Regions from separate parts of the Streptomyces sp. NPDC058812 genome, predicted to be linked through region 2. Evidence: riboswitches for the same ligand, from Rfam matches in the RefSeq annotation. Region 2 holds a riboswitch; the other holds the start of a gene.

Region 1 (14,102 bases), on a different contig from region 2:
CTGGTTAGGAGACCTAGGGATGACGCCCGGCAACAACGGCGCGAGCACGCCCGAGGACGACGACCCCTTCGGCTACCTCTACGCCGACGGGCAGGCCAACGGGGCCCAGCCGCCGTCCGGTGGCTACGGCTACCCGAACTCCGTCAACCGGGTGCGTCCCGTCGGCACGCGGCAGTACGGGGCACCGCAGGGCCAGGCCGGCCAGACCGCCGCCTACGGCCAGGCCGCCGGGCAGCAGCAGGGCGTCTACGGCCGGTCGAACGCGCACTACGCGGCGCCGGAGACCTTCCCCGGCGGCGGTGCTCCCACCGCCCCGCAGCAGTCGGCGCACGGCGGGGGCGGCGGGCGCCGCGGCCCCAACACCAAGGGTCTGCTGATCGGCGCGGTCGCGGTCGTCGCCGCGGTGGTCATCGGCATCGCCGTGGCCATGACGAGCAGCGGCTCGGAGGACGACAAGGGCGGCAACGAGGCGGGCGGCGGCGCCGCCCCCACCCAGTCCGACACCACCGGCCCGAGCCCGTCGGCCAGCGACGGCGCGGAGGAAGAGGTGGAGCTCCCGGCCGTGGACGCGAAGGCGCTGCGGCTGTCGCCCGACGTGGTGACGGCGTCGGAGATCGAGGGCGCCCGGTCGGACGGCGGCGTCTATGTGGCGAATCTCAACCAGCCCGGTGCCTCGGTCACCTGGACCGTCGACGGCATCCCCGAGGACGGCCTCTACACCCTCTTCGCCGGCTACAGCGCGGCCGGCGAGGACCAGTCGATGACCCTGACGGTCAACGGCAAGGAGTTCGGCAGCAAGCTGAACCTGGGCAACTTCACCGGCGCCGAGGACGGCGACTTCGCCAAGGGCTGGACCAAGACCTACGCCTGGCCCACGCTCAACAAGGGCACCAACACGATCTCGCTCTCCTGCGCCGACGGCGACAAGTGCAACGTCCTGCTGGACCAGTTCTCCCTGAAGAAGGGCCAGGTCAAGGACTAGGGCCTGGCTGACAGGCCGTCCTGGGTCAAGGACGAGGGCCTGGCTGACAGGCCCTGGGCGACACGGGCCGGCACGTCACGCCGCGCCCGCCGCCTCCGCCGTCACCGCGACCCCGCGTCCGAGCAGCTCCTCGTACGCCCCCCGGTCGAACTCACCCGCCACCGGTGCCAGCACCGTCGCCGCGGACAGGGCGACCGCGCGGGCCAGGCGGTCCGGCCAGGGCAGGTGCTCGACCAGGCCGGAGAGCAGACCCGCGACCGCCGAGTCCCCCGCGCCGGTCGGGTTGCCGTGGACGTGGGCGGGCGGGGCGGCGCGCCAGCGGCCCTCCGGGGTCACCGCGAGCAGCCCCTCGGCGCCCAGCGAGGCGACCACCGAGCGGGCACCGCGGCGCCGGGCGGCCTGGATGGCCCGCAGCGGCTCGTGCGAACCGGTCAGCTCGGCCAGTTCGTCGGCGTTCGGCTTGATCAGGTCCGGGCGGGCGGCGACCCCCCGGCGCAGCGGCTCCCCGCTGGTGTCCAGCAGCACGGGGACGCCGGCGGCGCGGGCGGTGCGTACCAGCCCGGCATAGGCGTTCACCGGGACGCCCGGCGGCAGGCTGCCGCACAGGGCCACCGCGGCGGCGCCGGCCAGCAGGTTCTCGTAGGTCTCCTGGAAGGCGTTCCACTCGGCGGGGGCGACGGCCGGGCCGGGTTCGTTGAGCTGGGTGGTGTCGCCGGTGCGTTCGTCGACGACGGCGATGGTGCGGCGGGTCGCCCCCGCGACCGGCACCAGCGCGTCGGCCACCCCGCGCACGCCGGTGAGCCCCTCGCGCACGACGTCCCCGGTGGTGCCTCCGGCGAAGCCGGTGACCGTCACCTCGTGTCCGAGGGCCGCCAGCACCCGGGCCACGTTCAGCCCCTTGCCGCCGGGGCGCTCCGTCACCGCGGTGACCCGGTGGGAGGCGTGGGGCCGGAGGGCCGGGACACGGTAGGTGATGTCGAGAGCGGTGTTCAGCGTGACGGTGAGGATCACCTGGGTCACGTGCGTCGACCTCCCCCGATCGGCTGCGGCTGCCGTGAGTCCCCGGACGTTGTGTTCCGGGGACACGATCATGCCAAAAGGACGGCGGCGGGCCCACCCCCGGTCCGGCCACCGTCGGTCCGGCCACCGTCGCCGGTCCGGGCCCGGACTCGGGGACGGATCAGCCCAGTTGGGGATCGACCACCCATTCGCCCCGGCGCATTACGCCCACCAGGTCGAAGGCGTCGTTCAGGACCACCAGGTCGGCGTTCCTGCCGGGTTCCAGGGAGCCGACCCGGTCGGCCATGCCGAGCAGCCGCGCCGGGTTGGCGGAGATCGCCGCGACGACGTCCTCGACGGGCAGCCCGTCCACCGTCGCCGCCCGCTTGAAGGCGCGGTCCAGGGTGAGCGTGGAGCCGGCGATCGAGCCGCCCTCCACCAGCCGGGCCACGCCGTCCGCGACCTCGACCTCCATCGGGCCGAGCAGGTAGCGGCCGTCGCCGAAGCCGGCCGCGTCCATCGCGTCGGTGATGAAGGCGACCCGGGCGGCGCCCGCGTGGTGGAAGGCCAGCCGGAGCGCGGCCGGGTGCAGATGGGTGCCGTCGTTGATCAGCTCGACGGTGATCCGCTCGTCCTCCAGCAGCGCGGTGATCGGACCGGGGGCGCGGTGGCCGAGCGGCGGCATCGCGTTGAACAGGTGCGTGGCGACCGTGGCGCCCGCGTCGATGGCCTGGAGCGTCTGCTCGTACGTCGCGTCGGTGTGCCCGACCGCCGCGATCACGCCGTGCTCCGCGAGCAGCCGTACGGAGTCCAGGCCGCCCGGCAGCTCGGTGGCGAGCGTCACCATCTTCGCGTGCCCGTGTGCGGCGTCGACCAGCTTGCGGACCTCGGCCGGGTCGGGGTCGCGCAGCAGCTGCTCGTCGTGGGCGCCCTTGCGGCACGGGGAGATGAACGGCCCCTCGAAGTGGATGCCGGCGATGTCGCCCTGCTGGGCCAGCTCGGCGAGCACACCGGCGCGCCGGGCGAGGAAGTCCAGGTCGCCGGTGACGGTGGAGGCGACCACCGTGGTGGTGCCGTGCCGTCGGTGGGTGTGAACGCCCTTGAGGATGTCCTCGTGGGTGCCGCCGGTGAAGGAGGCGCCGCCGCCGCCGTGGTTGTGGATGTCGACGAAGCCGGGGACCACCCAGTGCCCGGACACGTCGACGACTTCCGCCCCGGGGGGCGCCGTGTCCGCGATCCGCGTGCCGTCGACGATCACGCGGCCGTCGTCCACGGTGCCGGTGGGCAGTACCACCCGGGCACCGGCGAGAACCTTGCTTGGGGCCATCAGGTGGTTACCTCCGGGGGAGTCGCGGTCGTAGGAGTGGTGCTGAGCAGGTCCCAGGCCATGAGCCCGGCACCCAGGCAGCCGGCGGTGTCCCCCAGCGCCGCGGGGACCAGTTCCGGCAGCTTCTGGAAGGTGACGCGCCGCCGGACGGCGTCCCGCAGCGGTGTGAACAAGGTTTCCCCCGCCTCGGCGAGGCCGCCACCGATGATCAGGACGCGCGGGTCCAGCAGAGTGAGCGCGGTGACCAGCCCGTCGGCGAGCGCGTCCACGGCGTCCTGCCACACGGCGAGTGCGCGGGCGTCGCCCGACTCGACGGCCTTGGCGCAGTCGGCGGCGTCCGCGTCCGGGTCGCCGCACGCCTCGGCCCACGCCTGGCTGACCGCCGACGCGGACGCGAACCGCTCCAGGCAGCCGCGCTGCCCGCACGGACACGGGGTGCCACCGGGCCGTACGACGATGTGGCCGATCTCGCCCGCGAAGCCGTGGGCGCCCGACTCCACCCCACCGTCGATGCCGATGGCGCCCGCGATGCCGGTGCCCAGCGGCACGAACAGGAACCGGTCGGCGCCCCGCCCGGCCCCGATCCGGCCCTCGGCGAGCCCGCCGGTGCGCACGTCGTGACCGAGGGCGACCGGGATACCGCCGAGCCGGTCGCCGAGCAGCGCCCGCAGCGGTACGTCGCGCCAGCCGAGGTTGGCCGCGTACACGGCGGTGCCGTGCTCCTCGTCGATGATGCCGGGGACGGCCACACCGGCGGCCCGGGCGGGCTCGCCGAACCGGTCGGCACCGTAGGCGCGCAGTTCGGCGGCGAAGTCCAGGATGCCCGCGACGACGGCGTCGGGCCCGCGGTCGCGGCCGGTGGCCCGGCGGGCCTGGTGCAGCAGCTCGCCCCCCGGCCCCGCCAGGGCGGCCTTCATCCCGGTGCCGCCCACATCGAGGGCGATGACATGTCTCACGGGGACAGTGTGGCCCGTTGACCCGGGAGAGGTCTAGTCCACTGCCGTGGTGTAGACCTTAATCCGTTAAGCGAACAAGCGAACAAGCGAACGCGTAAGCAAAGCAGTGAACGACGAGTCGTCGGCAGGGTTGGGGAATCACGGTGCAGCGGCGTAGGACAGGAACGATCGCGGTGGTGTCCGCACTGGGCATGACAGCGGTCCTCGGCGGCTGCGGGCTCACCGGAGACTCCGGCGAGGTGACGCTGAAACTGGTCGCCGCCGACTACGGCGACAGCAAGGCCAACAGCTCCCAGAAATACTGGGACGAGCTGGCCAAGGCCTACGAGGCCGAGCACCCCGACGTGCACGTGGACGTCACCGTCCACTCCTGGAGCGACGTCGACCGCAAGGTCCGCGAGATGGTCGACGCGGGCGAGGCGCCCGACATGGCGCAGATCGGTGCCTACTCCGACTACGCGGACAAGGACCTGCTCTACCGGGCCGACGACGTGCTCTCCATCCCGGTCCAGGCCGGCTTCGTCTCCCAGCTCGCCGGCGCGGGCCAGGTCAACGGGGTGCAGTACGGCCTGCCCTTCGCGGCCTCCACCCGCGTGCTCTTCTACAACAAGACCCTCTTCAGCGAGGCCGGCATCACGCCGCCCAAGAGCTGGGACGACCTCGCCGAGGCCGCCGAGGCGCTCAAGGCGGAGGGCGTGAAGTACCCGTACGCGCTGCCGCTGGGCGCCGAGGAGGCACAGGCCGAGACGATGCAGTGGATGCTCAGCGGCGGGGGCGGCTACACCGACGACGTCGGCACCTACTCCGTCGACTCGCCGCAGAACGTCACCACCTTCACCTGGCTGCGGGACGAACTGGTCGGCGAGGGCCTCACCGGCCCGGTCGCCCCCGGCGAGCTCGACCGGGCCGACGCCTTCGCCGCCTTCGCCAACGGTGACGTCGGCATGCTCAACGGGCACCCCTCGCTGATGAAGATGGCCTCCGACAAGGGGGTCAAGTACGGCATGGTGACCACTCCCGGCATCGACGGCGAGAGCCGGAACACGCTCGGCGTCACCGACTGGATGACGGCCTTCAAGGAGAACGGCCACCAGGAGGAGATCGGCGACTTCCTCGACTTCGTCTACAGCGACGAGAACGTCCTCGATTTCTCCCGCAAGTACGACCTGCTGCCGGTGACCACGTCCGCGTCCCAGGTCATGAGCACGGCCGCGGAGGACAAGAACCTCAAGCCCTTCCTGGACGAACTGCTGCTCTCCGAGCTGTACCCGGTCGGCAAGACCTCCTGGGCCTCGGTCAGCGCGGACGTCAAGAAGCAGATCGGCCAGGCGGTCGCCCCCGGCGGCAGCCCCGAGGAGGTACTCGGCCAGATCCAGACGACGGCGATGCGAGCGGGCAGCGCTGAGTAGCGGAGTGGCTGAGTAGCGGCGTATCGGGCCGCTGTCGGTGGCGGGCGTTACGGTGCCGTCCATGGACCTGGGACAGAGGGAGCGCGACATCCTCGCGCTGGAACGCCGCGGCTTCCCCGGCCCCGGCGCGAAGGAGCGCGCGATCCGCGAGGAGCTGGGCCTGGCCCCCGTCCGCTACTACCAGCTCCTCAACGCCCTCCTGGACGACCCCCGCGCCCTGGCGGCCGACCCGGTGACGGTCAACCGGCTGCGCCGGATACGGGAGTCGCGTCGCTCGGAGCGGTGAGGCACGGCGAGGCACGATGGGGCAGCGGTGCGGCAGTGGCGAGGCAGCGGCGAGATTGTCTTCCGCCCCGGCGGGATAGGTTCGCGGTATGGGCAGCCACCAGGACTCCACCCGTGACGACTCCCCGGACCACCTGCCGACACCCGCGACGGCGGCCGGACGCGAAGGGCTCGACGCCCTTCTCACCGGCCCCGGCCGCGCGGTGATCGCCCTCGACTTCGACGGCACGCTCGCCCCGATCGTCGCCGACCCCGACCGGGCCCGCGCCCACCCGGACGCCGTACCGGCGCTCGCGGCCCTCGCCCCGAAGGTCGCCTCCGTCGCGGTGATCACCGGCCGCCCGGCAGAGGTCGCGGTCCACCACGGCGGCTTCGCCGACGTGCCCGGCCTCGACCACCTCGTCGTCCTCGGCCATTACGGCGCCGAGCGCTGGGACGCCGCCACCGGCGCCCTCACCACTCCCGAACCGCACCCCGGCGTCGCCGCCGTCCGCGCCGAGCTGCCGGGGCTGTTGGAGCGCTCCGGGGCGGGGCAGGGCACGTGGATCGAGGAGAAGGGCCACGCGGTCGCCGTCCACACCCGCCGCGCCCCCGACCCCCAGGCCGCCTTCGACGCCCTGCGCGCCCCCCTCACCGACCTTGCCTCCCGCCACGGCCTGATCGTCGAACCGGGCCGCATGGTCCTGGAACTGCGCCCACCCGGCATGGACAAGGGCGCGGCCCTGCGGGAGTACGTCCGGGAGCTGGACGCGGGGGCCGTCCTCTACGCCGGCGACGACCTCGGTGACCTGCCCGCCTTCACGGCCGTCGACACCCTCCGCACCGAGGGCACCCCCGGCCTCCTGGTCTGCAGCGGCAGCGACGAGGTCCCGGACCTCCGCGAACGAGCGGACGTGGTGGTCGACGGCCCGCCGGGAGTGGTGCGGCTACTGCGTTCCCTGGCCGCACGGCTCGCGTAGCCCCCGCCGCAGCCCGCGGGCAGTCGTGCCTCCCCCAGTGCCTGAACGGCCTGGGGCGGCACGGGGGCCGCAGGCGGCACCCCGCCGGCGCCGGGCCGCGCGACCCGCCCCCGCTCAGCCCCGCAACGCCTCCAACTGCTCGAGAAACCACCGCGCCGGAGGCAACGCCGTCCCCGCCGCAGCCAACCTCTTCGACCGCTCCGCCCGCTCCCCGGCACCAACCGACAACGCCTCGTGCAACGCCTCCGCCGTCCCCGACACGTCGTACGGATTCACCACCAGCGCGTCCTCCCCCAGCTCCTCGTACGCCCCCGCCTCCCGGGACAGCACCAGCACGCACCCCTCGTCGGAGACGACCGGCACCTCCTTCGCGACGAGGTTCATCCCGTCCCGCACAGGGTTGACCAGCGCCACGTCCGCCAGCCGGTACGCCGCCAGCGACCGCGCGAAGTCGTCCTTCACGTGCAGCACGACCGGCGTCCACCCCGCCGTCCCGAACTCGTCGTTGATCGAATCCGCGACCCGCCGCACCTCGGCGGTGTAGTCCCGGTACACGGCGAGGTCCTGCCGCGAGGGGTAGGCGAACGCGACGTGCACCACCCGCTCCCGCCACTCCGGCCGCCCGGCCAGCAGCTCCCGGTACGCCAGCAGCCCCCGCACGATGTTCTTCGACAGCTCGGTCCGGTCCACCCGCACGATCGTGCGGCGCGCACCGCCGTCCGGAGCCGTGCCGATCTCGTCCCGCAGCGCCGCCATCCGCTCGTCCACGTCCGCCTCGTGCGACCGCTGCCGCAGGAAGTCCGCGTCCGCGCCGAGCCCGTGCACGCCGATCTCCGTGCCGCCCAGCCCGCACACCAGCGCGTCGCAGCACGCGGTGAACGCGTCCGCCCACCGCCGGGTGAGGAACCCGAGCCGGTCGGCGCCGAGCATGCCGCGCAGCACCTGCTCGGCGATGTCGTCCGGCAGCAGCCGGAAGTAGTCGACCGGCGCCCACGGCGTGTGCGAGAAGTGCCCGATCCTGAGATCCGGCCGCAGCTCGCGCAGCATCCCCGGCACCAGCGTCAGGTGGTAGTCCTGCACGATCGCGACCGCGCCCTCGGCCGCCTCCTCGGCCAGCGCCTCGGCGAAGGCCCGGTTGTACGCCTCGTAGGAGGCCCACTGCCGCCGGAACTCCGCGTCGAAGGCCGGCTCCAGCGGTGTCTGGTAGAGCATGTGGTGCACGAACCACAGCACGGAGTTGGCGATGCCGTTGTACGCGTCCGCGTGCACGTCGGCCGGTACGTCCAGCATGCGTACGCCGTCCTCGCCGACCCCGCGCCGCACCGCCTCGCGGTCGCCGTCGCCGAGCGCGGAGCACACCCACAGTGCCCCCGCGTCCGGCCCGATGGCCGACAGTCCGGAGACCAGCCCGCCACCGCCGCGTTTGGCGTGCAGCGAACCGTCCTCCCGCACCTCGTACGAGACCGGCCCCCTGTTGGAGGCGACCAGCACCTGAGCAGCACCGAAGGTTGAAGCCATACGCCTCAACCTAGCCCGGCCCCGAAACCCTCAAACGTGGGCGGGCGGTCCCTCGGCATCGATTGCGTCACGCGCCTTGTGTGGATGGCGTGAAGGGAATGAGGATGTGCGGTGCACATTTCAACTTCCTGGGGGGTGGGCTCCATGCCCATACGCATGCGCGGACGCGCGGGCGCGGTGGCACTGGTCGCGGCCTCCGCGCTGGCCCTGGCCGGCTGCGGCGACGGCAGCGCCGGTGCGGACGCGGCGGACGGGCGACCGGCCTCGGCCACCGCCACACCGACGCCGACACCGACCGCGACGCCGACCCCCACACCTACCCCCACGCCCACACCCGCCGTCGTCACGCTGGACGACCACACCGGTGCCACCATCGGAGAGGCGGTCGGTGCGGCCAAGAAGGCCGGGCTCGCCTACGCCGTCCAGCTCCAGGGCACCGGCGGGAAGCGGGCCTCCTCCTGGTCCGCGGGCGAGGAGGTCTGCGAGCAGATCGACGACCCCGGCGGCTCCCACGAGGTGGCGTTCACCGTCCCGCGCAACGGCCACGACTGCTCCGGGGACGCGCTGTACACCCCGGAACCGGAACCGCGGCCCGAGGAGCCGGCCCGGACGGCGGACCCCGGCACCGGTTCCGGCGGCGGCACCGGCGGCTGCGAGCTCACCAGTCCCGCGGGCAACTGCTACGCCGACGGCCAGTTCTGCGCCAAGAAGCACCGTGGCCTGAGCACCCACGGCCGCGGCGGCGAGTACCTGACCTGCGAGCCGGACTCCGGCGGCACCTGGCGCTGGTCGGACGGCGTACCCGGCTGACGCTCAGGCCGCCTTCCGGGCCGCGTACTCCGCGATCTCCGTCATCGGGGGCCGTTCCTCGGCGTCCACGGAGTACGTGCGCGGCTCGAAGCCGTCGGCGCCCCGCTCGAACTGGATGAGGGACGGCCGGACCAGGTGGCCGCGGGCCAGCCGGAGCTGGGCGGTGCGGTAGATCGCGGCGGACATGCGGCCCAGTGCCTGGCCGTCCTGGTGCCGGTGCTTGCGGACGCCGACGTCGACCTGTGCGAGGGCGTCCAGGCCCACCAGGTGCAGGGCGTCGACCAGCATGCCCAGCTCGACTCCGTAGCCGACGGGGAAGGGGAGCTGTTCGAGGAGGGAACGGCGGGCCGCGTACTCGCCGCCGAGCGGCTGTACGAAGCCGGCCAGCTGCGGCCAGTGCATGTTGAGCAGCGGACGGGCCATGAGTTCCGTGACCCGGCCGCCCTGGCCGGGAGCGGCGTCGAGGGGCCGGTCGTACATGGCCTTCACGAGGTGCACGTCCGGCTCGGTGAGCAGCGGGCCGACGATCCCGGACACGAAGTCGGCCGAGAACTCGCGCAGGTCCGCGTCGACGAAGCAGACGATGTCGCCGCCGGTCACCAGCAGCGAGCGCCACAGCACCTCGCCCTTGCCCGGCACGGCCGGGACGCGGGGGAGGATCGCGTCGCGGTGCACGACACGGGCGCCCGCCGCCGCGGCCACCGCCGACGTACGGTCCCTCGACCCGGAGTCCACGACCACCAGCTCGTCCACGAGCGGCACCCGCAGCATCAGCTCCCGGCGGATCACCGAGACGATGCCGCCGACGGTCGCCTCCTCGTCGAGGGCGGGGAGCACCACGCTGACCGACTGCCCGGTGGCGTGCTTGGCGGCCATGAGCTGCTGGATCGGCCGGTCCGCCACGGACCAGGAGCGTGCGCTCAGCCAGCGCTCGACTTCTTCCAGCACGGTCTCCGGCTCCCTCTGTGATCCATCTCGCGGTTCGGACGACTATCTCAACGGTCATGGACGTCGGTTACAGTCTTGAACAACGCGGGTGACCATCGCATGCCGGGGTCACCGCGCGAACAACAACTGAAGACCGCTCATCCAGAGGGGCAGAGGGATACGGCCCGTTGAAGCCCCGGCAACCCTCCAGTCGGTTCTTGTCACGCGGACGTGGCGAGGCTCCCGGCTAGGGAAGGTGCCAAATCCGTCTCACGGCGAGATGCGTCGTGAGGAAGATGAGGAGAAAGGGCCTCGCCTCACATGGCTGTGCAGACTGTCGAAAGCACCACCGACACCACCGCTTCCACCCCCTCCGCCGCCACCCCGGTCGATCTCGGTCCCGCCGCGGCGCTCACCTGCCGCGAGTGCGGTCACCGCGTACCGCTCGGCCCGGTCTTCGCCTGCGAGGAGTGTTTCGGCCCGCTCGAGATCGCCTACGACTTCTCGGCGTACGACACCGAGGAACTGCGCAAGCGGATCGAAGCGGGCCCCGCGAACATCTGGCGTTACGCCCCGCTGCTGCCCGTCCCCGCCGACGTGGCCGACAAGCCGAACATCAACCCGGGCTGGACCAAGCTGGTCAAGGCCGACAACCTGGCCCGCGAGCTGGGTGTCACCGGCGGTCTGTACGTCAAGGACGACTCCGGCAACCCGACGCACTCCTTCAAGGACCGCGTCGTCGCGCAGGCCATCGAGGCCGCCCGCGCCTTCGGCTTCACCACCCTCTCCTGCTCCTCCACCGGCAACCTCGCCGGTGCCGTCGGCGCCGCCGCCGCCCGCGCCGGCTTCCGCTCCTGCGTGTTCATCCCGCACGACCTGGAGCAGGGCAAGGTCGTCATGGCCGCCGTCTACGGCGGTGAGCTGGTCGGCATCGAGGGCAACTACGACGACGTGAACCGCTTCTGCTCCGAGCTGATCGGCGACCCGGCCGGCGAGGGCTGGGGCTTCGTCAACGTCAACCTGCGTCCGTACTACGCGGAGGGCTCCAAGACCCTCGCGTACGAGATCTGCGAGCAGCTCGGCTGGCGCCTGCCCGACCAGCTCGTCGTCCCGATCGCCTCCGGCTCCCAGCTCACGAAGATCGACAAGGGGCTGCAGGAGCTGATCAAGCTCGGCCTGGTCGAGGACAAGCCGTACAAGATCTTCGGCGCCCAGGCCGAGGGCTGCTCGCCGGTGTCCACCGCCTACAAGGCCGGCCACGACGTCGTACGCCCGCAGAAGCCGGACACCATCGCCAAGTCCCTGGCGATCGGCAACCCGGCCGACGGCCCCTACGTCCTCGACATCGCGCGCCGCACCGGCGGCGCCGTGGAGGACGTGACCGACGAGCAGGTCGTGGACGCGATCAAGCTGCTGGCCCGCACGGAGGGCATCTTCGCGGAGACGGCGGGCGGCGTGACGGTCGGCGTCACCAAGAAGCTGATCGAGGACGGCGTCCTGGACCCGTCCCTCACCACCGTCGTCCTCAACACCGGCGACGGCCTGAAGACCCTCGATGCGGTGGCCGGCACCGGCCTCACCGCCACCATCCGCCCGAACCTGGACTCCTTCCGAGAGGCTGGCCTCGCATGAGCGTGACCGTTCGCATCCCGACCATCCTGCGCACCTACACCGGCGGCAAGGCCGAGGTCGCCGCCGACGGCGCGAACCTCGGTGAGGTCATCGCCGACCTGGAGAAGAACCACACCGGTATCGCCGCCCGTGTCCTGGACGACCAGGGCAAGCTGCGTCGCTTCGTCAACGTCTACGTCAACGACGACGACGTCCGCTTCGAGCAGGGCCTGGAGACCGCGACCCCGGAGGGCGCCGGCGTCTCCATCATCCCGGCGGTCGCCGGCGGCTGACCCGCCCCTCGTTACCTCTGGTAATCGCGGTAACGCTCAGTTCAACGAATTGCCCCCTCCGTAAGAGAAGCGGAGGGGGCAATTCCATGTGGTTGAGCGCGGTAGGGTTGGGGAACGCGCTCCCGATCGGAAGGTCGGGAACCCTGAATTCCTGCCGCCGGCCCGACAAGATGTAGCCAAAGTGTGGGCGTATTTCGCGGCTTTTGTTCTCTTTGTGTGCCCCGACTTGACCCGAATTCAGGCGAATTCTCGCCACATTCCGGACCAGGTACGTCCAGATTTCTCGTCCGATTGACCTGTTGCAGACGGCAGTTGGACAGATACATTCAGCCGCGGTCGACGCGTTCCGGCGCACGCCCCCAGTCGTGGGGGGTGAGGTCTGACCCGGGTCCGCGAAGTGCGGATCTGTGCAAGGGCCAGTAATAGGGGAGTTAGGCATGGCTCAGGGCACCGTCAAGTGGTTCAACGCGGAGAAGGGGTACGGCTTCATCGCGGTCGACGGTGGTGCGGATGTTTTCGTCCACTACAGCGCGATTCAGATGGACGGCTACCGCACCCTCGAAGAAGGCCAGCGGGTCGAGTTCGAGATCTCGCAGGGTCAGAAGGGCCCGCAGGCCGACATGGTTCGCCTCAGCGCCTGAGACGCGCGACCACGGCAAGTCAGCGGTCTTCTCCGAAGGGCCCGCACCCCACGGGGTGCGGGCCCTTCGGTCTGCCCCGAACCCGCGCCGATCCCCGAGAGGCGCTTGCACTCGGCAGGGTCGAGTGCTAATCATTGCGTTAGCACTCTGAAGGTGAGAGTGACAACGAAGGACCGGGTCGGTGAGGCCCGCAGGCCGGGTGGGGAAGGAACCACGAGGCCGGCGAGCCGTCCGTCGCGGGCGCGGGCGCGGTCCGAAGGAATCACCCCCAGTCCTGGAGGGACCACTTCACATGGCCAAGATCATCGCGTTCGACGAGGAGGCACGGCGCGGCCTCGAGCGCGGCATGAACCAGCTCGCGGACGCCGTCAAGGTGACGCTCGGCCCCAAGGGCCGCAACGTCGTCCTCGAGAAGAAGTGGGGCGCCCCCACGATCACCAACGATGGTGTCTCCATCGCCAAGGAGATCGAACTCGAGGACCCGTACGAGAAGATCGGCGCCGAGCTGGTCAAGGAAGTCGCCAAGAAGACGGACGACGTCGCCGGTGACGGTACGACCACCGCGACCGTTCTCGCCCAGGCCCTGGTCAAGGAAGGCCTGCGCAACGTCGCCGCCGGTGCCAACCCGATGGCCCTGAAGCGCGGCATCGAGAAGGCCGTCGAGGCCGTCTCCGCCGCCCTGCTGGAGCAGGCGAAGGACGTCGAGACCAAGGAGCAGATCGCCTCCACGGCCTCCATCTCCGCCGCCGACACCCAGATCGGCGAGCTCATCGCCGAGGCCATGGACAAGGTCGGCAAGGAAGGCGTCATCACCGTCGAGGAGTCCCAGACCTTCGGTCTGGAGCTGGAGCTCACCGAGGGTATGCGCTTCGACAAGGGCTACATCTCGGCGTACTTCGCCACCGACATGGAGCGTATGGAGGCGTCGCTCGACGACCCGTACATCCTGATCGCCAACTCCAAGATCGGCAACGTCAAGGACCTGCTGCCGCTCCTGGAGAAGGTCATGCAGTCGGGCAAGCCGCTGCTGATCATCGCCGAGGACGTCGAGGGCGAGGCCCTGTCGACCCTGGTCGTCAACAAGATCCGCGGCACCTTCAAGTCCGTCGCCGTCAAGGCCCCGGGCTTCGGCGACCGCCGCAAGGCGATGCTCCAGGACATCGGCATCCTCACGGGCGGTGAGGTCATCTCCGAGGAGGTCGGCCTCAAGCTGGAGAACGCCACGCTCGACCTCCTGGGCAGCGCGCGCAAGGTCGTCATCACCAAGGACGAGACCACGATCGTGGACGGCGCCGGCTCGGCCGACCAGGTCCAGGGCCGGGTCAACCAGATCCGCGCCGAGATCGAGAACAGCGACTCGGACTACGACCGCGAGAAGCTCCAGG
Region 2 (14,102 bases):
CGGCTTCGCGGTGGCGCTCAGGTCCAAGGGCGAGACCGTCGAGGAGATCTCCGGCCTCGTCCGCACCATGTACGCGCACGCCAACGTGATCGAGGTGCCGGGGGAGACGGTCGACATCGTCGGCACCGGCGGCGACGGCGCCAAGACGGTCAACATCTCCACCATGTCGGCGATCGTCGTGGCCGGCACGGGCGCGAGGGTCGTCAAGCACGGCAACCGGGCCGCCTCCTCGGCGTCCGGGGCCTCCGACGTCCTGGAGAAGCTCGGGGTCAACCTGGAGCTGACGCCGAAGCGGGTGGCGGAGGTCGCCGAGGAGGCCGGCATCACCTTCTGCTTCGCCGTGAAGTTCCACCCGGCACTGCGCCATGTCGCGGCGGCGCGCGGCCAGCTGGGTATCCGCACCGTGTTCAACTTCCTGGGTCCGCTGACCAACCCCGCCCAGGTGAAGTCCCAGGCGATCGGGGTCGCCCACGCCCGGATGGCGCCGATCATCGCCGGTGTCTTCGCCGAGCGCGGCCACTCGTCCCTGGTCTTCCGGGGCGACGACGGCCTCGACGAGCTGACCACGACGTCCACCTCCCGGGTGTGGGTCGTGCGGGACGGCCGGGTGACCGAGGAGACCTTCGACCCGCGGGACGTCGGCCTCGAACTGGTACCGGTTCAGGCGCTGCGCGGCGCCGACGCCTCCTACAACGCCGACGTCGCCCGCCGCCTGCTGGCCGGCGAGACGGGCCCCGTGCGGGACGCGGTGCTGCTGAACTCGGCGGCGGCCCTGGTGGCGCTGGAGCCGGGCGACGGGCCGTTGACCGAGCAGATCCGGGCCGGGATGGACCGGGCCGCGGAGGCGGTCGACTCGGGCGCGGCCAGGCGGGTCCTGGAGCGCTGGGTGGCGGCGACCCACGCGTAGCCGCCCTCTCGTGTGACGTGCGTCCCGCGATCCGGACTCGGGTTGCGGGGCGCCGATCATTTCCCCTAGGTTTTTCGTCAGGTCATGAGTGACAGTCATGAGGCCCCGGCCGACTGTCCGGCAACCCTCCGTCCGTGGCGGGGTGCCCCGGGTGAAGACCAGGCCGTGGACAGCAAGGTTCACGGCAAGCGCGGACCCCTCGCACGCTTTCAAGAGTGTGGGTCCAGGGGTCCTGGGTCGTCCGAGGGAGTCTCCCGTGAACAAGCGAATGCGATAGGGCCGCAGAGCCCCGCCTCCGCACACCTCTTCTTCACTTCGCATCTTCACAGCGCCCCTCTTGGCGCTGGTCCTCACGGGAGTCCGCCATGTCCGTACCCACCGCTGTCGCCACCCCGCTGCCCGTGCTCGGCCGGGACGTCACCGTCCCGCTCGTCACCGGCGGGGAGGTCACCTACGCCGCGCTCGACTACGCCGCCAGCGCGCCCGCGCTCCAGCGGGTCTGGGACGACGTGGCGGCCTACGCCCCCTACTACGGCAGCGTGCACCGCGGGGCCGGGTACCTGTCGCAGCTGTCGACCGACCTGTTCGAGAACGCCCGGGAGACCGTCGCCGAGTTCCTCGGATGCCGGGAAGGGGACCAGGTCGTGTTCACCCGGTCCACCACCGACTCCCTCAACCTGCTCGCCGCCGCGCTGCCCGCCGGCTGCCGGGTCTTCGTCTTCGAGACCGAGCACCACGCCTCGCTGCTGCCCTGGCGGGACGCCGACGTGACCTACCTGGACGCCCCGCGCACTCCCGCGCAGGCCGTCGAGACCCTGGAGCGCGCCCTCGCCGCCCGCGAGCCCTACGGCCCCGCCCTGGTGTGCGTCACCGGCGCCTCCAACGTCACCGGCGAGCTGTGGCCGGTGCGCGAACTGGCCGCCGCCGCGCACGCGCACGGCGCCCGGATCGTCCTGGACGCCGCCCAGCTCGCCCCGCACCACCCCGTTTCCGTGGCCGACCTGGACGTCGACTGGGTCGCCTTCTCCGGGCACAAGCTGTACGCCCCCTTCGGCTCCGGTGTGCTGGCCGGCCGCGCGGACTGGCTGCGCGAGGCGGAGCCGTACCTCGCCGGCGGCGGCGCCAGCCGCAGGGTCACCCGGCGCGCCGACGGCGGCGTGGACGTGGAGTGGCACGACAGCGCCGCCCGCCACGAGGCCGGGTCGCCCAACGTCATCGGCGCCTACGCCGTCGCGTCCGCCTGCAAGGCCCTCACCGAGGCCGGGTTCGACACGCTGGTCGCCCGCGAGGAATACCTGATCGGGAAGGTGCGGGAGGGCCTCGCCGAGGTGCCGCAGGTGCGGATCCTCTCCCTCTTCGGCGACGCCGCCCCCCGCGTCGGCGTGCTCTCCTTCGTCGTCGACGGCTGGAACAGCTCCCACTTCGCCGCCGCGCTCTCCGCCGAGTACGGCATCGGGGTGCGCGACGGTCTGTTCTGCGCCCACCCGCTGGTGCGCACCCTGCTCGGCAGCGACCCGCAGGCGCAGGGCGAGTGCGGCGCCCCCGAGGCGGCGCCGGGGGAGAAGTCCCTCAACGCCATCCGCGTGAGCTTCGGCGCGGGCACCCCGGACGAGCACGTCGAGCGGTTCGTGAACGCCGTCAAGGAACTGGTGAACGACGGCGCCCGGTGGAACTACCGGACCGAGGACGGGCGTTGCGTGCCCGACACGTCCGCCGCCGACACCTCCGCGGTCGGCACCGCGGCCGCCGGCACCGCCGCCTGACCCGGCAGCCGCGACCCCAGCAGGATCATCCGCAGCGCCCGCTCCGTGGCGTCCGTGAGGAGTTCGGCGGCGCGCAGCAGTGCGTCCGCCAGGGCCATCGGCGCCGGCATGATGCCGTGGCAGGCGTCCACCCCCGGCACCTCGTGCGCGCCCTCGCCGAGCGTGCCGGCCAGGGCGAGGACGGGACGGCCGTAGAGCTTGGCGCGGCGGGCGACCTCGGCCGGGACCTTGCCGCGCGGCGTCTGGTGGTCCAGGGCGCCCTCGGCGGTGAGCACCAGGTCGGCGCGGGCGAGGCGGGCGTCCAGGTCGAGGTGGTCGAGCAGCACGTCGAAGCGGGGCAGCAGCCGGCCGCCGACCGCGGCCAGCCCGGCGCCCAGCCCGCCGGAGGCGCCGGTGCCGGGGCCGCCTCGCAGGTCCGTGCCGATGACACCGAGGTCCCGGGTGAGGACGCGCGCCCAGTTCTCCAGACCGGCCGACAACTCCTCGACCTGCGCGGGCGTCGCCCCCTTCTGCGGGCCGAACACCCGGGCCACGCCCCGCTCGCCGCACAGCACGTTGAACGGGTTGCAGGCCACCAGCAGCTCGGTGTCCTTCAGCCGGGCGTCCAGACCGGACGGATCGATGCGGGCGAGGCGGCTCAGCTCCCGGCCGCCGTGCGGGAGTTCGAAGCCGTCGGCGTCCAGCAGCCGGGCCCCCAGCGCCTGGAGTGCGCCCGCGCCCCCGTCCGACGTGCCCGAGTCGCCGCAGCCGACCAGGACGCGCCGTACCCCGGTGTCGAGCGCGGCGCGGATCAGCTCGCCGACGCCGTACGTCGTCGTGGCGCCCGGGTCGCGCAGGGCGCGGGGGACCAGGGAGAGGCCCGCGACGGCCGCCATCTCCACCACCGCCGTGTCCTGGGCGCCGAGCAGCGCGAAATGGGTGCCGACGGGTTCGCCGACCGGGCCGGTGGCGGCCAGCGCGACCAGCCGCCCGCCGGTCGCGGCGGCCAGCGCGACGGCCGTGCCCTCACCGCCGTCCACCAGCGGGACGCGGTCGATCTCGGTGTCCGGCAGGACCCGGCGGACACCCGCCGCGATGGCGTCGGCGGCGGCCTGCGCGGACAGGGACTCCTTGAAGCCGCTGGGGGCCACGACGACACGGTTCAGCGGAGAGGGCATGGAGGACATGGAGGGCTCCTTCAACGAGTCACGGGTACGCCGAGCAGCGGCCAGACGGCGGCGGCGAAGAACAGCACGAGGGCGGCGGTCAGCGGCGCCAGGACGGCGGACAGCCGCAGCAGGTCGCGCGGGGAGTAGGTGGGGGTGCCGGGGATGTCGGAGAAGAGCGTGACCGGCTTGGCGGAGGCCGGCAGCGTGTGGCAGAAACCGGCGGCCGCGGTGGAGGCGAGCGCGGCGGCGACCGGGTTGACCCCGGCGCCCACGGCCGCGGCGATCACCAGCGGGACCAGGACGGAGGAGCGGGCCGAGCGGGACTGGAGGACCAGGTGGGCCGCCGTGCTCACCGCCACCACGACCCCGAGGAAGACGGCCGGCGCGACGTGCGCGGGCAGCCCCGACACCAGCCACCTCGCCGCGCCGGAGTCGGCGAGCGCGACGCCCATCGCCATGGTCGCCGCCATGAACAGCAGCAGCGACCAGGGGACGGTCTTCAGCGCGTCCTTGAGCTGTACGGTGCCGAGCGCGGGCGAGGAGGCGACGACCGCCCCGATCAGCGCCACGACCGCGGGCGACACATGGTGCAGGGGCTCGCTGCACCACAGGGCCACCACCGTGGCCAGCAGCGCGGCGCAGCGCTTCTCCGCCTGCGTCCAGGGACCGGTGACCGGCTTCTCGCTGTGCCGCTGTATCTCCTCGGCGGTGATGTGGACCGGGGCCTTGCGGTCCGCTCGCCGTGTGGTCGTCAACAGGACCGTCTCGGCGGCCAGATGGGAGGAGGTCACGGCCAGCGGCAGGCCGAGCAGCAGCCACTGGGTGAAGCCGATCCGGTCGCCGGTCGCCTCCCACAGCACCGACACCGTGATCAGATGCGCTCCCGCGCCGATCAGGGTCGCCACCGCCGACAGCAGGATCACGGTCGGGAACAGCAGCGCCAGCATCACGACCAGTCGCTTCCGGTCGGCGAGGGCCTTGGCGAGGGCGAGGAACACCGGCAACGCCAGCGCCGCCCGGCCCGACGTGGCCGGCACCGCGAACGCCGTCACGACCAGCGCGGCCGTCGTCAGATGCACCAACTGCCGTACGCTGCGCGCCCCGCCGACCAGGAACGCCGCCGCCCGCCCCGCGAGGCCGGTCCGGGTCACCGCCGCCGCCAGCACGAAGGCGCAGATCAGCAGCCACACCGTGTCGTCGCCGAGGGTGCCGAAGAGGGTGTCGCTGCTGATCACGCCGGTAGCGGTCAGCGCGAGTCCGGCGCCCAGCGCGATGTACGTGTCGTCGATCGGCGTACCGATCCAGGCGCAGGTGGCCAGCGCGAACACGGCGAGGGTGAGGCGCGCGTCACCGCCGAGGGCGGGGAAGTTCGCTGGTACCGCCAGCAGCGCGCACAGGGACAGCGCCACGCAGAGGGCCGCCGCCAGGCGGAGGTTCAACGTCACGTCATCGAGGGTTCTCCCGGGTGGTGAGTCCTCAATGAGCCCGACATGAAGGAAACTTCACACAAAAGCCGGTCGGCCGTCGGCGGGCCGGGTACGTCAGCCCGGCAGCCGGTACCCCATGCCCCGTACCGTCTCCACCCGTTGCGCCCCCAGCTTCTTGCGCAGCGCCCGCACGTAGACGTCCACGATGTTGGAGCCGGGGTCGAAGTCGTAGCCCCACACGTGGGACAGGATCTGCTCCCGCGACAGGACCTGCCCAGGGTGGCGCAGGAACAGTTCGAGCAGCACGAACTCACGGGCCGTCAGGTCGACCGTCCGCTCCGCGGCACGGGCGCGGCGGGTACGCAGGTCCAGGGAGAGGTCGCCGGACCTCAGCACCGTCACCTCCGGTGCCCTGGCCGCCGTACGCAGTCGCAGCCGAACCCGGGCGAGCAGTTCCTCGAAGCGGAACGGCTTGGTCATCCAGTCGTCGGCGCCGCCCTCCAGGCCGGCCACCGTGTCCCGTACGGAGTCCCGTGCGGTCAGCACGATCACCGGGGTCGTCACCCGGGACTCGCGCAGCTCCCGCAGGACCGTGAAGCCGTCCCGGCCGGGCAGCCCGATGTCCAGGACGACCAGGTCGAAGCCGCCGGTGAGGGCGTACTCGTAGGCGGCGTCGCCGTCGGCGACAGCGGTGGTGGTGAAGCCGTTGGCGCGCAGGCCCTTCTCGACGAAGGAGGCGATGCGCTCCTCGTCCTCGACGATGAGGATGCGGTTCATGGGCGTGCCTCTTCCGGAATCAGTCCAGTGTCAGTACGAAGGTGGCGCCGCCACCCTCGGTGGTGCGCAGGGCGACCCGCCCGCCGTGGCCCTCCGCGATCGCCTTGACGATCGACAGCCCGAGCCCGGCACCGCTCCCGCGCACCCCGCGCCGGGCCGTGCCGCGCCGGAACCGCTCGAAGACGACCTCGGCGTCCTGCGGCTGGACCCCGGGCCCGGAGTCGGCGACGTACAGCTCGACGCGGGTGCCGTCGGCGCGGGAGCCGATGCGGATGGTCTGGCCGGTGGTGGTGTGCTGCACGGCGTTCTGCGCGAGCTGCACCATGGCCTGGGTGACGCGCTGGGGGTCCAGCTGGGTTTCGCGGTCGGCGACCTCGGCCAGCACCCACTCCCGGTCGCCGAGGGTGCGGGCCTTGACGTAGACGTCGGCGGTGAGTTCGGCGAGCTGGACCGGCTCGGGGGTGACGAAGTCGGGGCGGTCGGCCTTGGCGAGCAGCAGCAGGTCCTCCACGATGCGGCTCATCCGGTCCAGTTCGTCGGTGACCAGGCGGACGGTCTCCTCGCGTTCCGCCGGGTCGTCGCCCATCAGTTCCAGGTGGCCGCGCACGATGGTGATCGGGGTGCGCAGCTCGTGGCTCGCGTCGTCGACGAACCGGCGCTGGGTGGCGAAGGCGCGTTCCAGCCGGTCGAGCATGGCGTTGAACGTCTCGGCGAGCGCGGCCACGTCGTCGTGGCCGTGCACCGGGATGCGCCGGGTCAGGTCCTGTTCGGTGAGCTGCGCGGCCGTGGTCCGCACCAGCCGTACCGGTTTGAGGATGCGGCCCGCGACCACCCAGGCGATGCCGGTCGTCATCAGCAGGGCGACGCCGGAGATGGCGAGCAGGACGCGGAACACCTCGTCCGCGCGGGCCTGTTCCCGCCCGGGGTGGAAGGCGACCACGAAGGCGGCCGCCGGTTCGCCGCCGTACCGGGCCACGGTGACCTTTGCCCAGCGGATGTCCCCCTCCGGCCGGTGCAGGGTGCCGGTGGAGTCCGGGGAGGCGTAGATGCGGCGCCTGGCGTCGGCGTCCTTGTGCAGGGGCAGGGCGACCGGGATCTCGCGCTGCTGGATGATCTGCGTGGGCTTGCTGCCCTGCTCGCCCACCAGTCCGATCAGTTCCTCGTCCAGGTCGGCGTACTGCCTCTCCAGGAAGACCCGCAGCAGCCGACCCGGGTCGGTGAACGGGAGGCCGGTCTCCGGGTCGAAGCCCTGCTCCTCGAAGTTGGCGAACTCGCCGGCCTCCTGGGCGAGCAGGCCGTTGATCCGCTGGTCGGTGTCGCGCAGCAGGATCGAGCGGGTGGTCGCGGCCACCGAGGCGAGTGCGACCGCCATCACGAGCAGCAGCCAGAGCAGGATGCGGACCCGGGCCGAGATCCGGCGGCGTTCGCGGTCAGCCGTCGTCGCCGGCTCCGTCGTCGGCGCCCTGGTCGTCTCCGGCGTCGTTGCCTCGGTCGTCGTCATCGTCGTCATCCGGAGCGCTGTCGGTCACCGGTGGCCGGGTCACCACCTGGTCGCTGGGCGTCGGCTCGGGCGAGGAGGAGGTGGGCGAGGAGGAGGTGGGGGTCGGGGTGGGGGAGCCGCTCTCCAGCTCCACCTTGGCCGGGACCTTGGGTTCCTGCGGACTGTCGGTGAGGGCGAAGCTGGTCGCCGCGATGCCGAGCGGGATCAGGACGACGGCCGCCAGGGCCGCCATCCGGCGTGAGAAGACCATGCCCCTGATCCTGCGCCCGATACCCCGCGTCCCGGATGAGTCCGGGATGAAGAACTCTTCATCAGCGTCCTCGACAGGCCCTAGTTGTCGAGCCCGATGGCGAACGCCGCCTCCAGGTCGTGCTGCGAGTACGTCCGGAACGCCACGTGCGTGTCCGTGCCCTCCACGCCCGGGATCTTGCTGATCCGGCCGGGGATGACCTCCGCCAGGTCCTCGTGCTCGTTCACCCGGACCATGGCGATCAGGTCGTAGGTGCCGGTGACGGAGAAGACCTCGCTGACGTTCTCCAGCGCGGCGATCTGCTCCGCGATCTCGGGGATCCGGTCCACGCTGGTCTTGATGAGGACGATCGCGCTGATCACGGCTGTTTGTCTCCCTCGGAAGCCGTCACTGGAACGCTCTTCACTCTAGTCGTACGCCCGAACCGCACCCAGGCGAAGACGAAGCCCAGCCCGAAGCCGACCAGGTGCGCGAGATACGCCACCCCCGGCCCGTCGCCGGCCCGCCCCGCGGCCATCCACTGGAGGCCGGCCCAGAAGGGCAGGACGACCCAGGCCGGGAACCGCAGCGGCAGGAAGAAGAGGAAGGGCAGGAGGCTGGTCACCCGGGCGCGCGGGAAGAGGAAGAGGAACGCGCCGAGGACCGCGGAGATGGCCCCCGAGGCGCCGACCAGGGACTGCTGGGAGTGGGCGTTGGCTCCCGCGTAACCGAGCAGGGCCAGGTAGCCGCAGCCGAGGTAGAACAGGGCGAACTGGAGCCTGCCCATCCGTTCCTCGGTCATCGCGCCGAAGACGTAGAGGAAGAGCATGTTCCCCAGCAGGTGCACCCAGCTGCCGTGGACGAACAGCGCCGTGGCGGGGGTGAGGGCCGATCCGGGGGAGTCCTCGAACAGTTCTGCGGGGATCACGCCCCAGCGCCGGAAGTAGGCGCGCTGCGCGGCGAGCAGTTCGTCGCCGGTGCCGTACACCGGATTCAGGCCCGCCGCCGGGCTGATCAGGAACAGCAGACAGCACAGGGTGATCAGCCCGTACGTCACCGGTGCCGACCGGCCCCGGGGCGTGCGGGACGTGCCTGGTGTCCTGACCGTCTTCACCCTCCTGGTGAGGGCCGCCGTGCTCCAGTTGCGGATCATGGACACAGAGCATGACGTAACAGGACGCAACCGCCCGGACCGCCTCGCCGCCGTGGACACGCGGGCGTCGGGTACCCGCCAGGCCGTAGGGTTACGAGCCACACGCGCCGGGGGAGCCCGGCGCGTCACCGACACTGGAAGAGAGCGGACAGCCACGATGACGGTTCCCCTGCCGACCGACACGACGCGGTGGCGCTGCACCCTCTGCGGCAACCTCACCCGCTTCGACGTGACCCGGGCCTCGAAGGTCGTCGAGTACGTGCACCTCGATCTGGCCGGTGAGCCGAAGGTCGAGGAGCGCGAGGTGCTCAGTGAGACCATCGAGTCGGTGCGGTGCCGCTGGTGCAACGCCGTGGACCAGGTGGAACTCGTGGACAGGCCGGGTGCCGCCTCCTGACCGGAGCGGCCCCGCATGAGGTGACCCCGCACGGGATCACGCAGAGGCATTGGGGTGACGGATGGTGGAGACACATGGCGGGGAGCCGGGCGACGGCGCCGCCGAGGTGCTCGACCGGCCGCTGCCCGACGGCGTGCGCCGCAGGGTCGTGCAGATCGTGTCCGACGGCTTCGGTGGACTCACCCTCGGCGAACTGCCGGCGCAGCTGAGACAGTACGCCCGGTTCGCCCCGAACCGCAGGGCCAAGTTCGCCGGCAACGCCATGGCCGCCGCCGTGGAGACCGACCCCCTGTTCCGCCAGCGCATCGGCGAGAAGCTCAGAGAGGCCCAGCCGGAACTGGCCGGGGCCCTGGACGCCGCCTCCCCGCCGCCGGCCGCGGACCCGCTCGACGTGGCGGCCGCGGCCTACGTGCTGCGGCCGCACGGCTGGGTGAAGCTGGTGACCGCCGCCGGCGAGGAGGCGCTGCGCGCGGACGCCGAGCGCGCCGACGAGGAGAGCCGCGCGGAGCTGGAGCGGCTGCACGAGGAGCTGGCCCGGGCCCGGGAGCACACCCGGACCGAGACCGAGCGGCTGCGCGCCGAGCTGGACGCGGCGAAGAAGGAGACCGAGTCGCTGCACCGCAAGCTGCGCTCCGCCCTCAGCGACGTCAAGCGCGGCGAGGCGGCGCTGCGCAAGATCCGGGCCGAGATCGACGCGGTCCGCGCCGAGGGGCACGCACAGGTCTCCGCCGCCGAGAGCGAGACCCGGCGGCTCAAGACCCGGCTCGGGGAGGCGGAGGCCGCCCTGGAGGCCACCCGCAAGGCGGCCCGTGAGGGACGCAGCGTCGAGGACATGCGGGTGCGGCTGCTGCTGGACACCCTGCTGGACGCCACGCAGGGCCTGCGCCGGGAACTCGCGCTGCCCCCGGTGTCGGTGCGGCCCGCCGAGACGGTGGACGCGGTCGAACCCGGCCGGATGACGCCCAAGGACATCGCCGCCCGCGCCCTGTCCGAGAACGACCCCGCCATCCTCGACCAGTTGCTCGCGCTGCCCCAGGCGCACCTGGTCGTCGACGGCTACAACGTCACCAAGACCGGCTATCCGCAGATGCCGCTGGAGAAGCAGCGGCTGCGGCTGCTCGGCCAGCTCTCCCAGCTCGCCGCGCAGACCGGCGCCGAGATGACCTGCGTCTTCGACGGGGCCGAACTGGTGGCGCCGGTGCTGCTCGCGCCGCCGCGCGGGGTGCGGGTGCTGTTCTCCAAGCCCGGGGTCACGGCCGACGAGCTGATCCGCCAGCTGGTGCGGGCCGAGCCGCCGGGCCGGCCGGTCATCGTCGTCTCCACCGACCGCGAGGTCGCCGACGGCGTGGCGCGCGCCGGCGCACGACCGGTGGCGTCCGCGGTGCTCCTCAAGCGGCTTTCCTAGCCCCTCGCCGGCCCCATGTTTCACTTTCGTGGCAACCGCAACGTAGGCGTTCTATGCCCGAATTGACGGAACCGTCACGCAACGTAGCGTCAAGTGAAGGTCACTGCAGGTGAGTTGTGGCAAAGAACGCGGTGCGTAACCGGGATTTTTCGGCGGAGGATTTGAACTGATCACGAGTGGGTCACTAGGGTCAGCCCTCGAACCCTCGCACGGGTGATCCCTCTCAAGAAGGAGCTCGTCTCCGTGGCGTCCCACCGTCGTCCCAAGCAGCCGAGCCGCACGCGCGTGACCGTGCTCACCACCGCTGCCGCCGCCGCTGTCGCACTCAGCTCGCAGGCCGCCAACGCCGCCCCGAGTGAGAAGCCGAGCAAGGACGAGGTCAAGGCCAAGGTCGACAAGCTCTACGAAGAGGCCGAGCAGGCCACCGAGAAGTACAACGGCGCCAAGGAGAAGCAGGAGAAGCTCCAGAAGGAGATCTCCACGATCCAGGACAACGTCGCCCGCGGCCAGGAGGAGCTCAACGAGCTGCGCGACGGCCTCGGTTCGATGGCCAGCGCCCAGTACCGCTCCGGCGGGATAGACCCCTCCCTCCAGTTGTTCCTGTCCGCCGACCCGGACGACTACCTGGACAAGGCCTCCACCCTCGACCAGCTGAGCGGTCAGCAGGTCGAGGCGCTGAAGAAGATCCAGGACAAGCAGCGCGACCTCGCCCAGCAGCGCTCCGAGGCCACCGAGAAGCTCAAGGACCTCGCCTCCACCCGCACCGAACTGGGCAAGAAGAAGAAGGAAGTCCAGGGCAAGCTCTCCTCCGCGCAGAAGCTGCTCAACACGCTCACCGCGAAGGAGAAGGCCGCCCTCGCCGCCGAGGAGCAGCGCGCCACCCGCAGCAGCGAGCGCGAGGTCCTGACCGGCGGTAGCGGGAAGCCCGCCTCCGGGCGAGCCGCCGCCGCTTTCGCCGCCGCCCAGAGCAAGATCGGCACGCCCTACGTCTACGGCGCCACCGGCCCCTCCTCCTTCGACTGCTCGGGCCTGACCTCCTGGGCCTACGCCCAGGCCGGCGTCGGCATCCCGCGCACCTCCGAGGCGCAGACCGGCGCGGGCACCCGCATCTCCTCGATGAGCGACCTCCAGGTCGGCGACCTCGTCTTCTTCTTCAACGACCTGCACCACGTCGGCCTCTACGCCGGCAACGGCCAGGTCCTGCACGCGCCGCGCACCGGCACGGTCGTCCGCTACGAGTCGATGAACACCATCGGCGGCCCGTTCATGTTCGGCGTGCGGGTCTGAGCCGCCGCCTTTGGTAAACCCGAAGTCGCCCTCGCCGTGCCGCCCGTTCGGGCGAATCACGGTACGGCCTTCTTACCTCCGCCCCGCCGGTGACCTGCGTCAGCGGCGGGGCGTCGTGCTGCGCGCGCCTCCGAGGTCGTTGGCCGGTGCCCCGCCGCGGGGTTACTGTCTGCCGCGTTTCCCTGTCCGCCAGCGGAAGGAGTGCGGCTTCCCGTGGGGTTCCATCGCCGCCTTGCACCAACCGGGCTCGACCGCGGCGCCACCGCCGCCGTCGGCCTGCTTTCCGTCGCCGCCGCGGCCCTGGGCGCCGTACCGGCCACGGCCACCCCGCACGACGACCGGCGGGCGGAGGTGGACCGGCTCTACACGGAGGCGGAGCAGGCGACCGAGGCCTACAACAAGGCCGACGCGCGCACCGACGCCCTGCGCGAGGAGGTCAGCACCGCGCAGGACTCGATCGCCCGGCAGCAGGAGCGGATCAACACCATGCGGGACGCGCTCGGTTCGCTGGCCGGCGCCCAGTACCGCTCCGGCGGCATCGACCCGTCGCTGGAGCTGTTGCTCGCGACCGACCCGGACGACTACCTGGACAAGGCCTCCGTGCTCGACCGGATCACCAGCCACCAGGCCGGTGAACTGAGGGAACTCCAGGGCGCCATGCGCGACCTCGCCCAGGACCGCGCCGAGGCCGGCCGGAAGCTCACCGAGCTGGAGAAGGGCCGCAAGGCCGTCGCCGCCCACAAGAAGACCGTGGAGCGAAAGCTCGCGAAGGCCCGGGAACTGCTCAACTCCCTTCCGGACGGCGAACGCGCCGCCTACGACCGCGGCTCCCGCACCGGCCGTACCGACCTGCCCGCCCCGGGCGCCGCCGGACCCGTCTCCGGCCGCGCGGCGGCCGCCGTCGCCGCCGCCCGCTCCGCCCTCGGCAAGCCCTACGTCTGGGGCGCCAACGGGCCCACCGGCTTCGACTGCTCGGGCCTGACCCAGTGGTCGTACGCGCAGGCCGGGGTCGGCCTGCCGCGCACCTCGCAGGCGCAGTCCGGTGCCGGGCAGCGGGTGTCCCTGGCCCAGGCCCGGCCCGGCGACCTGGTCGCCTACCGCGACGACGCCAGCCACATCGGCATGTACGTCGGCAACGGCCAGGTGATCCACGCGCCCTACCCCGGCGCCCCCGTGCGCTACGACCCGGTCGGCATGATGCCGGTCTCCTCGGTCACCCGGGTCTGACCTTCACGGCCCTTCCGGTCCCTTTGCCCGCTGCCCCCTTCGGCCGGCCGCCCGTACGATCGGGGGGTGGCTGGTCGAAGGCGGACGTCGGGTTCCTCGGTGGTGGCGCTGTGCCTGCTGCTCGTCTCCCTCGTGGCCTGCGGCGGCCGGACCGCCGCCGACCCCGTCCCGGCCGAGGTGCAGCGGGTACTGGACCGGCGTGCGGAATCCGTCCTCGACCACGACCGGGCCGCCTACACGCGCACGGGCACCGGGGCCGGCTTCGACAACCTGGGCGAGGTGCCGCTGGCCGCCTGGTCGTACCGCGTGAGGGGCGTGGACCGCACCGGCGACACCGCCACCGCCGACGTCGAGCTGCGCTACCGCATCGAGGGCCACGACCGGGGCCCCGTCACCACCGGCCGTGCCGTGCGGCTGAGCCGGGACGGTGCGGACGGGCGGTGGACCGTCGATTCCGACCGGCCCGCGAAGCGGTCCGGCCAGCAGCCGTGGGACCAGGGCGCGGTCCAGGTCGTCCGGGGCACGCACAGCCTCGTGCTCGGCGTCGGACAGTCCGCCGGGGCGCTGCGCGGCTACGCGGAGCTGGCCGACCGGGCGGTGCCGGCCGTGTCGGACGCCTGGGACGGCGACTGGGCCCGCCGGGTCGTCGTACTGGTGCCGAAGTCGCTGGAGGGGATGGCGGGCCTGCTCGGCTCGCCCGCCTCCTCCTACCGGGGCATCGCGGCGGTCACCACCGGCGAGACCGGCGGCCGGGAGCAGGCACCCGCGGACCGGATCATCGTCAATCCCGACGCTTACGGGCTGCTCGGCAGCCTCGGCAAACAGGTCGTGCTCACCCACGAGACCACCCACGTCGCCACCCGCGCCGACACCACCGCCGC

What was found. A riboswitch is a leader RNA that binds a small molecule or an ion and turns the genes downstream of it on or off. The one in region 2 is predicted to bind S-adenosylmethionine.
Region 1: it holds a riboswitch for S-adenosylmethionine, as region 2 does, so the genes downstream of both, thrC (threonine synthase) here and ACFW48_RS27990 (aminotransferase class V-fold PLP-dependent enzyme) in region 2, are expected to answer to the same signal.

The regions. Positions count from the first base shown of each region.
Region 1 is NZ_JBHYOB010000003.1:395,373-409,474, reverse strand. It holds gene ACFW48_RS08745 (carbohydrate-binding protein) at 20-982, shown strand; gene ACFW48_RS08740 (1-phosphofructokinase family hexose kinase) at 1,058-1,993, opposite strand; gene nagA (N-acetylglucosamine-6-phosphate deacetylase) at 2,163-3,308, opposite strand; gene ACFW48_RS08730 (ROK family protein) at 3,308-4,225, opposite strand; gene ACFW48_RS08725 (extracellular solute-binding protein) at 4,456-5,673, shown strand; gene ACFW48_RS08720 (DUF3263 domain-containing protein) at 5,735-5,959, shown strand; gene otsB (trehalose-phosphatase) at 6,048-6,917, shown strand; gene ACFW48_RS08710 (trehalose-6-phosphate synthase) at 7,032-8,435, opposite strand; gene ACFW48_RS08705 (hypothetical protein) at 8,580-9,245, shown strand; gene ACFW48_RS08700 (glucosyl-3-phosphoglycerate synthase) at 9,249-10,193, opposite strand; SAM riboswitch class I at 10,328-10,475, shown strand; gene thrC (threonine synthase) at 10,494-11,804, shown strand; gene ACFW48_RS08690 (MoaD/ThiS family protein) at 11,801-12,076, shown strand; gene ACFW48_RS08685 (cold-shock protein) at 12,514-12,717, shown strand; gene groL (chaperonin GroEL) at 13,010-14,102, shown strand, end outside.
Region 2 is NZ_JBHYOB010000016.1:7,642-21,743, forward strand. It holds gene trpD (anthranilate phosphoribosyltransferase) at 1-907, shown strand, start outside; SAM riboswitch class IV at 988-1,104, shown strand; gene ACFW48_RS27990 (aminotransferase class V-fold PLP-dependent enzyme) at 1,273-2,670, shown strand; gene ACFW48_RS27995 (glycerate kinase) at 2,580-3,827, opposite strand; gene ACFW48_RS28000 (SLC13 family permease) at 3,848-5,263, opposite strand; gene ACFW48_RS28005 (response regulator transcription factor) at 5,360-6,022, opposite strand; gene ACFW48_RS28010 (ATP-binding protein) at 6,042-7,523, opposite strand; gene ACFW48_RS28015 (small secreted hydrophilic protein) at 7,453-7,773, opposite strand; gene ACFW48_RS28020 (Lrp/AsnC family transcriptional regulator) at 7,854-8,135, opposite strand; gene ACFW48_RS28025 (rhomboid family intramembrane serine protease) at 8,132-8,905, opposite strand; gene ACFW48_RS28030 (hypothetical protein) at 9,063-9,302, shown strand; gene ACFW48_RS28035 (NYN domain-containing protein) at 9,364-10,707, shown strand; gene ACFW48_RS28040 (NlpC/P60 family protein) at 10,951-11,994, shown strand; gene ACFW48_RS28045 (NlpC/P60 family protein) at 12,208-13,221, shown strand; gene ACFW48_RS28050 (hypothetical protein) at 13,288-14,102, shown strand, end outside.